DNA from 2 places in the Arthrobacter sp. AG367 genome. Region 2 is predicted to be linked to the other one. Evidence: predicted binding sites of a transcription regulator. Region 2 holds the regulator's gene; the other holds the start of a gene.
The links. The regulator HrcA, encoded in region 2, represses chaperone genes, less so after heat shock. The targets are predictions, from matches to a motif close to TTNGCACTCGNNNNNNNCGAGTGCNAA.

Region 1: the regulator HrcA is predicted to act here: its motif matches at 3,604-3,630, upstream of groL (chaperonin GroEL).

The regions. Positions count from the first base shown of each region.
Region 1 is NZ_VIVE01000009.1:97,961-104,458, forward strand. It holds gene FB478_RS18625 (ribonuclease HI family protein) at 1-36, opposite strand, end outside; gene FB478_RS18630 (ABC transporter substrate-binding protein) at 330-1,640, shown strand; gene groL (chaperonin GroEL) at 1,791-3,425, opposite strand; gene FB478_RS18640 (ABC transporter substrate-binding protein) at 3,716-5,029, opposite strand; gene FB478_RS18645 (cold-shock protein) at 5,029-5,235, opposite strand; gene FB478_RS18650 (LytR C-terminal domain-containing protein) at 5,289-5,927, opposite strand; gene FB478_RS18655 (DUF3263 domain-containing protein) at 5,979-6,308, opposite strand; gene FB478_RS18660 (uracil-DNA glycosylase) at 6,449-6,498, shown strand, end outside.
Region 2 is NZ_VIVE01000001.1:581,139-587,636, forward strand. It holds gene ybeY (rRNA maturation RNase YbeY) at 1-400, opposite strand, end outside; gene FB478_RS02655 (PhoH family protein) at 397-1,485, opposite strand; gene FB478_RS02660 (GerMN domain-containing protein) at 1,891-2,808, shown strand; gene FB478_RS02665 (16S rRNA (uracil(1498)-N(3))-methyltransferase) at 2,795-3,574, opposite strand; gene dnaJ (molecular chaperone DnaJ) at 3,577-4,704, opposite strand; gene hrcA (heat-inducible transcriptional repressor HrcA) at 4,792-5,805, opposite strand; gene FB478_RS02680 (DUF3097 domain-containing protein) at 5,978-6,498, shown strand, end outside.

The sequences.
Region 1 (6,498 bases), on a different contig from region 2:
CAAGGCCGAACCATCAGCCGCTGCAGTAATCGTCACCAAACCATCCTGCCAGAAGCCACCGACATTGGACCGACGCCACAGCATCCCAGCCTGGGCGAGCTGCCGCACCCCTTCCGGCGCCCCGGCAGCGGGCTGTGCGAATGGTCGTAAGCGCAACTTTGACGGCCGAAGCGACAGGGGTTGGGAAAACGCTTACCGAAACTTCTTGACGTGAGCATGCCGGGCGCGACACAATCACTTCATCACTCGAGAAAACGGTTTCTGATCTTCGCCGGTCCGCGCATCACGGCGACCCCGGCGCACAAGGAGCCCATCCGGAAGGAACATCAATGACGATTCCAGTCGTAAGCCGGCGCCGCTTCCAGCTGGGCGCGGCCGCGCTGGCCCTCTCCATCCTGGCCACCGGCTGCGGGGCCCCCGGCGGTTCAGGCGACAACGGCCAGGTGACCTTGCGGTTCGCCTGGTGGGGCAATGAATACCTGAACGCACAGACAAACAAGGTCATCGCGGCCTTTGAGGCATCGCACCCGAACATCAAGATCAAAGCGGAGCCGGGAGAATGGTCCAGCTACTGGGACAAGCTGGCAACGAAGACCGCCGCCAACGATGCGCCCGACGTCATCCAGATGGACCAGAAATACATCGCCGAATACGGCGGCCGCGGGGCGCTGATGGACCTGTCCAGGCAAAACGGCATCGATACCTCAAAACTGGACAAGGAAGCGCTTGCGTCGGGCCAGTACGGGGGCGCCCAGTACGGGCTGAGCACAGGCCGGAACGCCTATGTCATCATGGCCAACACGAAAGTGTTCCAGGCAGCGGGAGTGCCCGTGCCGGACGACAAGACCTGGACGTGGAAAGACTTCGTGGACACGGCGGCGAAGATCAGCGCAGCAGGTGACGGGAAGAGTTACGGGGCCGCTTATGGCAGCAACGAAGCCGACCTGATCATCTGGCTGCGCCAGCACGGCGAGAATCTGTACTCAGGGGACGGCAAGCTCGACTTTGAAGCCGCGACTGCAGCGTCCTTCTGGGAACGGATCAAGGAACAGCGCGACTCCAAGGCCAGCCCGGCGGCCACCGTGGCAACCGAGGATGCAGGGGCAGGACTGGAGGAAAGCCTGTTCGGAACAAACCGGGTGGCCATGGCCTGGTGGTGGACCAACCAGCTTGGTTCCCTTGAAGCCACCACCGGCAGCAGCATAAAGATACTGCGGGCCCCCAGCGTCGACGGCGCCTCGGCCGGCAATGGCATGTACTACAAGCCCACCATGTTCTGGTCTGCATCCTCCCGTTCGAAGCATTCCCAGCAGGCCGCGGAGTTCATCAACTACCTCACCAACAGTCCGGAGGCGGGTGCCATCCTGATGACCGACAGGGGCGTCCCCACCAATCCGGACATCGTTTCGGGCATCACCCCGCAGCTTAAGCCGGCTGACACCACCGTGGTTGGATTCCTGAAGGACATAGCCCCGGACATCAAGGACGCACCGCCTGTCCCGCCCGTGGGTGCAGGGAGCGTCCAGAACGTCATCAGGAGGTACACGGATGAAGTGCTGTACGACCGGATGACCCCGCAGGCCGCGGCGGAAGCCTTCAAGAAGGAAGTCCAGGGGATGCTGGATTCGGCCCGGAAGTAACTCCCCTCCCACAGCTCCTTGTCCGGGCGGCCAAGCCGGCACAGGCCGCATCCGTGGCCGGGAACAAAACCTCCGGCACAAAAGTGCGGCCCCCTCGCAAACGAGGGGGCCGCACTTTGCGGTTGGCGGGAGAGGTCCCGGCAGGAGGGCTTAGAAGCCGCCCATGCCTCCCATGCCGCCCATGTCGTCTCCGCCTGCGGGGGCGGCGTTCTTCTCCGGCTTGTCAGCCACCACTGCTTCGGTGGTGAGGAACAGGCCAGCGATGGAAGCCGCGTTCTGCAGGGCAGAGCGGGTTACCTTGACGGGGTCGTTGACGCCGGCAGCCAGCAGGTCGACGTATTCGCCGGTGGCTGCGTTCAGGCCGTGGCCTGCGGGCAGGCCGCGGACCTTGTCCACCACGACGCCCGGCTCGAGGCCGGCGTTGAAGGCGATCTGCTTCAGCGGGGCGTCGATGGCAACGCGGACGATGTTGGCGCCGGTTGCTTCGTCGCCGGAGAGCTGCAGGTTGGCGAATGCCTTGGCACCGGCCTGGATGAGGGCCACGCCGCCACCGGCCACGATGCCTTCTTCAACTGCAGCCTTGGCGTTGCGGACTGCGTCCTCGATGCGGTGCTTGCGCTCCTTGAGCTCAACCTCGGTGGCGGCACCGGCCTTGATGACTGCAACGCCGCCGGCCAGCTTGGCCAGCCGCTCCTGCAGCTTCTCGCGGTCGTAGTCGGAGTCCGAATTCTCAATCTCGGCGCGGATCTGGGAAACGCGGCCGGCGATCTGGTCGGCGTCGCCGGCACCTTCAACGATGGTGGTCTCCTCCTTGGTGACAACAACCTTGCGGGCCTGGCCCAGGAGTTCCAGGCCGGCGTTCTCCAGCTTGAGTCCAACCTCTTCGGAGATGACCTGGCCGCCGGTGAGGACGGCGATGTCGGCCAGCTGGGCCTTGCGGCGGTCGCCGAAGCCCGGAGCCTTGACGGCGACAGACTTGAAGGTGCCACGGATCTTGTTGACGATCAGGGTGGCCAGGGCCTCGCCCTCGATGTCCTCGGCAATGATCAGCAGCGGCTTGTTGGACTGCATGACCTTTTCCAGGACAGCAACCAGTTCCTTGACGTTGGAGATCTTGGAGTTGACGATCAGGATGTACGGATCCTCAAGGACCGTTTCCTGGCGCTCGGCGTCCGTGACGAAGTAGGCGGAGATGTAGCCCTTGTCGAAGCGCATGCCTTCGGTGAGCTCGAGCTCCAGGCCGAAGGTGTTGGACTCCTCGACCGTGATAACGCCTTCCTTGCCCACCTTGTCCAGGGCTTCGGCGATGAGGGCACCGATTTCGTCGTCACCGGCGGAGATGGAGGCGGTGGCCGCGATCTCTTCCTTGGTTTCGATTTCCTTGGCGGAAGCCAGGAGTTCGCGGGTGACAGCCTCGACGGCCTTCTCGATGCCGCGCTTGAGGGACAGCGGGTCGGCGCCGGCGGCAACGTTGCGCAGGCCTTCCTTGACCAGGGCCTGTGCCAGGACGGTGGCCGTGGTGGTGCCGTCGCCGGCAACATCGTCGGTCTTCTTGGCAACTTCCTTGACCAGCTCAGCGCCGATCTTCTCGTAAGGATCGTCCAGCTCGATCTCCTTGGCGATGGAAACACCATCGTTGGTGATCGTGGGGGCGCCCCACTTCTTTTCGAGGACGACGTTGCGTCCACGCGGGCCGAGGGTGACCTTAACGGCGTCGGCGAGGGTGTTCAGGCCACGCTCAAGGCCGCGGCGTGCCTCTTCATCAAATGCAATGATCTTGGCCATAACGGCAGTAGTCCTTTCGGGACAGTCGTTAAGAATGAACCTTCGCTGCAGTGCCCGCGACGGACGATCCTTTGACGGCGGCCTCTGTATGCCTCCGGGAGGGGATCTCACTGAAGTGAGGTGTTTCTTTCGCTCCTCGTCCGGTGCCCCGCGCCGCCGGCCGGAACCAGGCTTTGCTTTAGCAGTCGGTACGTCAGAGTGCTAACTCAATAATTAGCACTCCCCAGGTGAGAGTGCAAGCGAAAAGACGCCGGACGGGCGGGTAGGGGCAGCGGCTTCGCCCAGGGCGATCAGCTTGAATGTCCGGCCGTCTCCCGGCCGGTGGGGGTGGGGTTGTTCTCGGGACCGTAGGTGAATACGGAGAAAACGGCGGTGGTGATATCCCCGTTGGAGTCGAAGGCAACCGGTCCTGACTCGCCGTCGTAATTGATGTCCGGATTGGCAGCAAGGCCGCCCAGGCACTCCTTGTACGTCAGGCACGGGGCGGGCGGGGCCGTTGCCCCCGGGGCAGGCGTCCCTGCGGAGGGCATCCCCTGGGATGTGGTCCTGCCTGATGCGGCGCCACCCGAAACCGGAACCAGGTTGGCGGCGATGGAGCGTCCGGCATCGTCCTGGGCCCTTGCCGCCGCCAGGGCCGCCAGGGTCACGGCGTCGTAGGTTTCAGCAGCATACGAGACGTCCTTCAGGGAAGGATCAACGGCCAGGAGCTTTCCCTGGAAGGCGGCGGTGGGCAGTTGGCCCGGGACGACGGCGCGGGCGCCGTCCAGGGCCCGGGAGGCGAGCCCTGATCCGTAGCGGGCAAAGGCGCCATCGCTGAGGAGAATTTTTGAACCCCTGAGGCCGGAGTTGTTCAGCTCGGCCAACGCGCCCTGCGCCCCTTCCCGGGCAACCAGGACCACGGCGTCAGGGCTGGCCTTGGCTGCGGAGCGTGCGGCTTCGGCGGCGGCGCCGGGCTTGAAGGCCGCTCCGGGCAGGACCGTCAGGCCGGACTGTTGCGCGGCTTTCGTGACGGCAGCCGACAGGTCCTTGCCGTAGGCACCTTCCTGGTACACCACGGTGATGCTGGCGGCCCCGGCGTCCTTGGCGAGTTTGGCCAGCACAGGACCTTGCGCGACGTCGGCCGCGGCCGTGCGGAAGTAGTAGCCTCCGCTGGCGATCCCGGAGAGGGCGGCAGCGGTGTTGGCCGGCGAGATGAGGGGTATGCGTGCGTGGGACAGGATGTCCACGGCCCCGGCCGCGTGGCTGGAATCGGTGGGTCCAATGACCACGTCCGCCTTGGCGGCCACCAGGTCCTTGGCCTGGCCTGCGGCTTCCTGGTCCGGATGCGCCGGCAGCAGCTCCACCGGCCGGCCTTTGTGTCCGCCGGCGGCGTTGATTTCCTGGATGGCCAGCTTGGCGGCCGCCAGCTGGGGCGCATTAAGGAAGGCATTGCCGCCGGTGTTGTCCAGGATCAGGCCCACCCGGAGGACGCCATCGCCGGAGGCTTCGACCGGGTCCACCCTGGCGTTGCCGCCGGCGCCCGAACATGCTGTGACCGCGAGGACTGCCCCCAGGGAAACGGCCAGCGCCGCTCGGCCGCGGACCGGGAAACGGTAAAACGGCATCACTGGGCGGGCCGGACGTTTTCTGCCTGGGGACCTTTTTCGCCCTCCCCGACTTCCAGCTGCACCCTCTGCCCCTCATCCAGTGCGCGGTAGCCCTCCCCCTGGATCGCGGACCAGTGGACAAAAACGTCATCACCGGAGCCGTCAACGGTGATGAAGCCATAGCCCTTTTCAGCGTTGAACCATTTGACGGTTCCCAGTGCCATGATGAACAACTCTTTCCGTTGGGGTTATGCAGCCGTGGGCGGAGCGGGTGCGGCTAGCGGTATCCGGCGCCAAGCACCACCACGAGCGGCACCTGGAATTCGGTGCTGTTCACCACGGTGGGGATGTTGAGCAGCCCGGCAAGCGCCTGTGCGTTTGCCAGTTGCTGGGGGCCGGAGTAGAAGATCACGGAGGACTTCTGCGGGGCGCCGGACCAGTTGCCTACCTGGCCGAGGCGCCATCCGTCCGCCTGGACGGTTCCGGCCACCCGGCTGGCCAGCCCTGCCGTGCCTGCCGCGTTGTAAACCGCCACTGCCTGCGTCCTGTCGACGGCTGCCTCCCGGGTGGCGGAAGGTGTGGCCTGGGGCTCCGGGTCACTGCTTTGGGTTGGTTCAGACGAAGCAGACGGAGACGGCGAAGCAGGAGGCGCGGATGCCTGCGTGGCCGATGGGGTGGTTCCGGTTCCGGCCAGCGGAGCTGACTCCACGCTCGCCGATGCCTGGCTCGCGGTGGCGCTGAATCCCAGCTTGGGAAGGATCAGGAAGGACACCAGCCCTATGGCAAGGGCCGCCATCCCCACTACCAGGATGGGCCACAGCCGCACCCGGGACGGGGCCGAGGCCGTCCGGTGGACACCTTGTCGCGACGCGGCCTCCGGGACCTTGTCGAATTCATCGCGGGCGTATCTGGTCATGGTGGAAGGACATCCTTGTTGATTGCGGCTGTTGTCCCGGCCTGGGGGTTGTTAAGCGTCGGATCCCATGCGCCGGGCAGTGCGCGCACGGTGGCGCGACGTACGTAGTCTACGCAATCTCTTCACCAGCATGGGATCGTGTGCCAGCGCATCCTCGCGGTCGATCAGTGCGTTCAGGAGCTGGTAGTAATGGGTCGCGGAGAGGTCAAAGAGGTCGCGGATGGCCTGCTCCTTGGCCCCTGCGTACTTCCACCATTGCCGTTCCAGGGCCAGCATCTGCTGTTCGCGCTCGGAGAGGGAGGACTCACGGAGGGTGAAATCCGCCAAAAGGGACTTCCGTGGATCCTGCTCCGGCAGGTGTTCCCGGGCCGGTTCCGCCACGGCACACTCCTTCGCTGGTTACGGTAAATGTCTTACCCCCATGCTACCGGTCGAATAACACGGGTGTCATTCGCGCCCCGCGCCTGCACCGGCCCGGTGCCGCGGGCGGGCGTCCCCCGACGGCCTGCAAGAATGGAACGATGTTTGAATCGGATGCGCTGTTCGAGCTGCAGCAGGACCCGGCGGACGG
Region 2 (6,498 bases):
CTGCCTTCTCCTCCGGTTCGGCATGGTCATAGCCCAGCAGGTGAAGGATGCCGTGTGTGGCCAGCAGCAGCATCTCGTCCTGCAGCGAGTGGCCGGCGTTCCGGGCCTGCACCTTTGCAACCTGCGGGCAGATGGCAATGTCACCCAGCATGCCCTGCGGGGTGGGCCGGTCGGGCGTCCCCGGGGTCAATTCGTCCATGGGAACCGAGAGCACGTCGGTGGCACCCGGTTCGTCCATCAGTTCAATGTGCAGCTTCTCCATGGCCGGCTCATCCACGAGGAGGATGGACAGTTCGGCCTGCGGATGAATGTAGAGCTGCTCAAAAATGTACCGCGACAGTGCCACGAGCTCCGACTCCTCCACCTGGACGCCGGACTCGTTGTTCACCTCGATGCTCACGCGTGTTCCCCCCGTTTTTCCCGGCCGGCTGAATGCTTGAGCCGGCTCCGCTGGGCTTCATCCCAGATGCTGTACGCGTTGACGATGTCCCCGACCAGCCGGTGCCGCACCACATCGGCGGCATCCAGGACCGAGAAGCTCACGCCGTCGATTCCCTGCAGGATTTCCTCAACGATCCGCAGCCCGGAACGCGTCCCAAACGGCAGGTCCACCTGGGTGACGTCTCCGGTGACCACCATCTTGGATCCGAAACCGAGCCGGGTGAGGAACATCTTCATCTGTTCCGGCGTGGTGTTCTGCGCCTCGTCAAGGATGATGAAGGCGTCGTTAAGCGTCCGGCCGCGCATGTAGGCCAGGGGTGCCACTTCAATGGTGCCGGCCGCCATCAGGCGCGGAATGGATTCGGGGTCCATCATGTCGTGCAGGGCGTCGTAGAGCGGCCGGAGATAGGGGTCGATCTTGTCGCTGAGCGTGCCGGGGAGGAAACCAAGCCGCTCCCCCGCTTCCACCGCGGGGCGGGTCAGGATGATCCGGCTGACCTCTTTTTGCTGCAGCGCCTGGACGGCTTTTGCCATGGCCAGGTACGTCTTGCCGGTGCCGGCCGGACCAATGCCGAAGATCACGGTGTTGGCGTCGATGGCGTCAACATAGTTCTTCTGGTTCAGCGTCTTGGGCCGGATGGTCCTGCCGCGGCTGGAGAGGATGTCGTGGGTGAGCACATCCACGGGATTCTGCAGTGACTGCGTGCGCAGGAGGGACACCAGCTGCTGCAGCACAGCAGGAGTGATGACCGTGCCGCGGGCCACCAGGCCACGGACTTCCTGCAGGAGCCGCATGATCCGGGGAACATCACCGGCGGGGCCGTTGATGGACAGTTCATTACCCCGGGCATGGAAGTTGACGGCCGGGAACTGCTCTTCGATGAACCGCAACGCCTCGTCATGGCTGCCGAGTGATTGAACCATCTGGTCGGAGTTCTCAAAGAGGACTACTTCAGTCCGGGTGCCGGGCAGGGAGTGCGGGAATTCACCCGGACTGCCTTCGCCCGTATTGAGCCGGCGCTTACCATTTGCTGATTCAGTCATGGTGCTGGCCCGCAGGCCCGTGGTCCCCTCGAAGATCGACATCAATGTTTGCGTTCGCTGATGCCGGCGCCCGTTGGACGGTGCTCCTGGCCCCAGCGATCCCTTTATCTTACGCCAGCGCGGGGCCGGGCCGGATACCAGGCCGCCATGGAGCAGCGGCTGCAACCCGTCCGGAGGGTGCCGGGACGTCCTTAGGTATCAACTTCATATCGGCCTCATATCGTTCCCGTTGCAGTTGTGCCCGCGGAGGCAAAGAGCGGCTGGGCGGCCGCGCCGCTGTGCAATGCTGGAAATCCAGCATCTGCTGGAACACCAGGCCGCCAGGGGGATCGGCCCGCCACGCCAGGAAAGGACAATGGCAGGACAGTGCCGGAAACCTCTGCGCCCGAAAGGGCAGGACGACCGATGGGCCGTCTGCGCCCCGCCGTCCTTGCAGGAATCCTGGTCCTGGTTCCGGTCCTTGCGGGCTGCACGGCCGAGGGCGGCCCCTCACCCACCGGCACCATCGCCTCGGTGCCGGCAACGGGCGGCACCATGCCGGACACGCTGTCCACCAGCGCCCCGCTGGAAACCGCACAGTCCTCCAACAAGGCGCCGGTCTACTGGATCGGCCGCAGCGGCGGGAACATCTTTCTTTACCGGGAATTCCGCGACGTCCCTGAACAGGAGAACCCGGTCACCCGCGCCCTGCGGGCCATGATGTCCGAGAAGCCGCTGGACCCTGACTTCTTCACGCCCTGGCAGAACCCGGACAAACTTGCCACCTCAATCTCCGGCAAGGACGTCATCACCGTCGACGTCTCCTCGGACGCTTTCAACAGCAACCTCGATGCCGACATGGCTGCCCGGGCCATCCAGCAGCTGATCTACACGGCAACCGCTGCCGCCGCCAGTTCGGGCCTGATCGACACCGGCCAGCAGATCCGGGTCCGGATCCTCGTGGACGGCCACACGGACTACGTGGCCTTCGGCAAAGTGCAGCTCGGGGCCCTGATGACCCGCGCCGCGGGCCTGGTGGCGCCCGTCTGGATCATTGATCCCCAGGAGAACGCCGAAGTGCCCGGCGGGAGCGTGAAGATCACCGGCCGCAGCACATCGCCCGGGGCGAAGCTCCGCTGGCAGATCCTGCAGTCTACGGACGGCGGCAGCAAAGCACCGTTCCTGGCGGGTGAAACCACGGCTGCGTCCGAACAGGGGCAGGCCGGCGTCTTCACCCTGGCCCTGAACCTTCCGCCGGGCGATTACATGCTGCGGGTGGCCCAGGCCGGCTCCGGCGGGGAACCGGACCGGAACGAGGACACGAGGTCCTTTAAGGTCCGGTAGCCGTCCACCGGCCAAGGACGTCGCTGGCAAGCACGACGGCGGCCGGGCCGGCTGTGGAGGACCGCAGGACATGGTGCCCCAGGAGGGCGGTCACGGCGCCCTTATCGCAGAGTTTGGTTACCTCCCGCTGGCTGATGCCGCCCTCCGGACCGACGATGAGCAGGATTTCCCGGGGTCCGGAGCCTGCTTTCCCTTGCCATGCTTCAAGGACGGTGCGCAGCGGCCGAACGGCGTCCTCATGCAGGATGACAGCGAGGTCGGCAGCTTCCACGGCAGCGGAAAGCCCGGCAGTGTCGACGGCGGACCGCACTTCGGGGATCCAGGCGCGCCGTGCCTGCTTGGCGGCCGCGGCCACGGAGGATTCCCATTTGGCATGGGCCCGGGCTGCGCGGTCGCCCTTCCAGCGGACGATTGACCGTTCGGACTGCCAGGGTATGACGGCGTCGATGCCCAGTTCCGTGGCCGTCTCGATGGCCAGCTCGTCGCGGTCCCCCTTGGCGAGGGCCTGGACCAGCACCAGCCGGACGTCCGGCCTGTCTTCGACGGTCAGCGTCCCGCATTCCACCTCGAGTGCGGAGGGAGCGGCGGACACCACCTTCCCGGTCATCCGGGTGCCGGCGCCGTCGACGATGTCCACCGCTTCGCCGGGAGACAGCCGTTTGACGGTGACGGCATGCCGCGCCTCCGCCCCGTCGAGGACAAAGAGTTGGCCGGCCGCCATCCCGGCCAGCGAACCGGGGGGCGTGAAGAAGACGGGGTTGCTCACCGCTACAGGTTACCGAGCCGGTCCCGGAGCTTGGCGAACATGCCGCCGCTGGCAGCGAGCTTGCCCTCGGTGATCTGTTCACCACGGAGCTTGGCCAGTTGGCGCAGGAGGTCCTCCTGCGCGGGGTCGAGCTTGGCCGGGGTGTCCACCTGGAGGTGGACCTTCAGGTCGCCGCGGCCGTAGCCCCTCAGGTGGGTGACGCCGAGGCCGCGCAGGGTGATGATCTCCCCCGACTGGGTACCGGGCTTGACGTCGATCTCCTGCGTGCCGTCGAAGGTTTCCAGGCTGACATCCGTGCCCAGGGCGGCTGCCGTCATGGGGATGTGCAGGGTGGCGTGCAGGTCGTCGCCCTCCCGCACGTAGGTGGCGTCATTGTTGACGCGGATCTCCACGTACAGGTCGCCGGCCGGACCGCCCGCGGGGCCGGCCTCGCCCTGGCCGGAGAGCTGGATCCGGGTTCCGGTGGCCACACCGGCAGGGACCTTGATGGTCAGCGACCGGCGGCTGCGGATACGGCCCTGGCCGCTGCACTCGTTGCAGGGATCCTTGATGACGGTGCCGAAACCTTCGCAGGTGCCGCAGGGGGCGGCCGTCATGACCTGGCCGAGGATGGAGCGGACGGCCCGCTGGACCTGTCCGCTGCCGCCGCAGATGTCGCAGCGTTCCGGATGGGTGCCGGGGCGGCAACAGGATCCGTCACAGGTGGGGCAGACCACGGCGGTGTCCACTTCGAGTTTCTTGTTCACGCCGAACACGGCGTCGCGGAGGTCGATCCGTACGCTGATCAGGGCATCCTGGCCGCGGCGGACACGGGAAGCCGGACCGGACGTGCCGCCGGCGCCGAAGAAGGTGTCGAAAATATCCTGGAACGCGAAGCCCTGGCCCGCGTAGCCTGCGCCGCCGAAACCGTTGTCGGTGCCGTTCTCATTGCCGGTGGTGTCGTAGATCCGGCGCTTCTGGGGGTCCGAAAGCACCTCGTAGGCGTGAGTTACTGCCTTGAACCGTTCCGATGCGTCCGCACCGGGGTTTACGTCCGGGTGAAGGGTGCGGGCCAGCTTGCGGTAGGCCTTTTTGATTTCTTCACCCGTCGCTTCGGGTGAGACTCCAAGGACGTCATAGTGGCTGCTCAAAGTTCGTATCTCTTCCTTGTTGTACTGCGTTCAGTTGGGCGGCCCGGCTCTTGCTTTCCGGCCGAAGCGCGCTCCGGCGGCCAAGAGTCAGGGCCCCAAAATCCTGGAAAGGTAGCGCGCCACTGCCCTGACGGCGGCCATGGTGGTGGGGTAATCCATCCGGGTGGGCCCGAGGATGCCTACTTTCGCCGAGCTGTCCGGACCGTAGGCAGTGGCCACCACGGAGGCCTCGGCAAGGCCGTCGTACGGGTTCTCCCGTCCGATGCTGACAGCGACGCCGCGGTGGTCCTGGGCCATTTCGCTCAACAGCCGCAGCATCACCACCTGTTCCTCCAGCGCCTCGAGCACCGGGCCGATGCTGAGGGGGAAGTCGACGTTGGACCTGGCCAGATTGGCGGTGCCGGCCATGACCATCCGGTCCTCCCGGCTGTTTTGCGCCAGGCCCTCCAGTCCGAGCGCCAATGCGTGTGCCGCCTGCCGCTGCGGGTGCGGGGTGGCGGCGACGACGGCGGGCAGCGCCTGGGCCAGTTGGCGCAGCGGTGTTCCGCCCAGTGCACCGAGGAACCGGGTGCGCAGTTCGGCCAGTGCGTCGTCGCCAAGGTCCTGCCCGACGTCGATCACCCGCTGCTCCACCTTGCCGCTGTTGGCGATCAGGACGACGAGGACCTTGCGCGGGGCGAGCAGGACGAATTCGATGTGCCGGACCAGTGCCCTGCTCAGGTGCGGATACTGCACCACGGCAACCTGGTTGGTCAGCTGCGACAGCAGCCGGACGGTCCTCTCCAGCACGTCGTCGAGGTCGTCCGCGCCTTCGAGCAGGGACTGGATGGCGCGGCGTTCGGCGGCCGAGAGCGGCTTGACAGCCGAGATTTGGTCCACAAAGAGCCGGTAGCCCTTGTCCGTGGGAATCCGGCCGGCACTGGTGTGCGGGGCGGTGATCAGCCCCTCGTCCTCCAGTGCGGCCATGTCATTGCGGATGGTGGCGCTGGAAACACCAAGATGATGCCGCTCCACCAGGGCCTTGGACCCAACCGGCTCGCGGGAGTGGACGTAGTCCTCCACGATGGCCCGCAGTACTTCCAGCTTGCGTGGCTCGCTCACTCTCCACCTCCATCCATGGTTCGGGGCGCATGCCCCTCCCGATGCAAACCCAGGGTTAGCACTCGACATGCCTAAGTGCTAACAGTCTATTATGCCTCGGCCCGTTGTTAGCATTGGTACCGCTCCGGGCGAAATTGCGGAGTTGAACACTAGCGCTAGGCGGATCAAATCCATGGATTACCGGAACTGGGGCCCACGCGGCATATCCGCTCCCGCACGGACGGAACTGCCTGAGGTCCCCGTGGAGCGCGGCATGGTGCTCGAGGAAGTGCAGTCGGGCTGGGTGGGTGCCGTGACCCGGGTGGAGAAATCCGGCGGCATGCATGTGGTGGCGCTGGAGGACCGCAGGGGAAAATCGCGTTCCTTCCGCCTTGGGTTCGGCTTCCTCCTGGAGGGCCGGCCGATCCGGCTGATGCCACCCGCCCCCCGGCCGGCCGCTGCCGGTCCCGCGGCGGGCAGGACGGCCTCGGGGTCCGTTCGGGTCGCCGGACAACGCGCCCAGGTGGCCAAGGCCAGCCGGATCTGGGTGGAAGGCAAGCACGACGCCGAACTGGTGGAAAAGGTCTGGGGAGACGACCTCCGGGTGGAGGGCATCGTCGTCGAGCCCCTGCACGGCATTGACGACCTTGCCGCAGCCGTCGCGGACTTCAGGCCGGGGCCTGGCCGCCGTCTTGGCGTCCTGGTGGACCACCT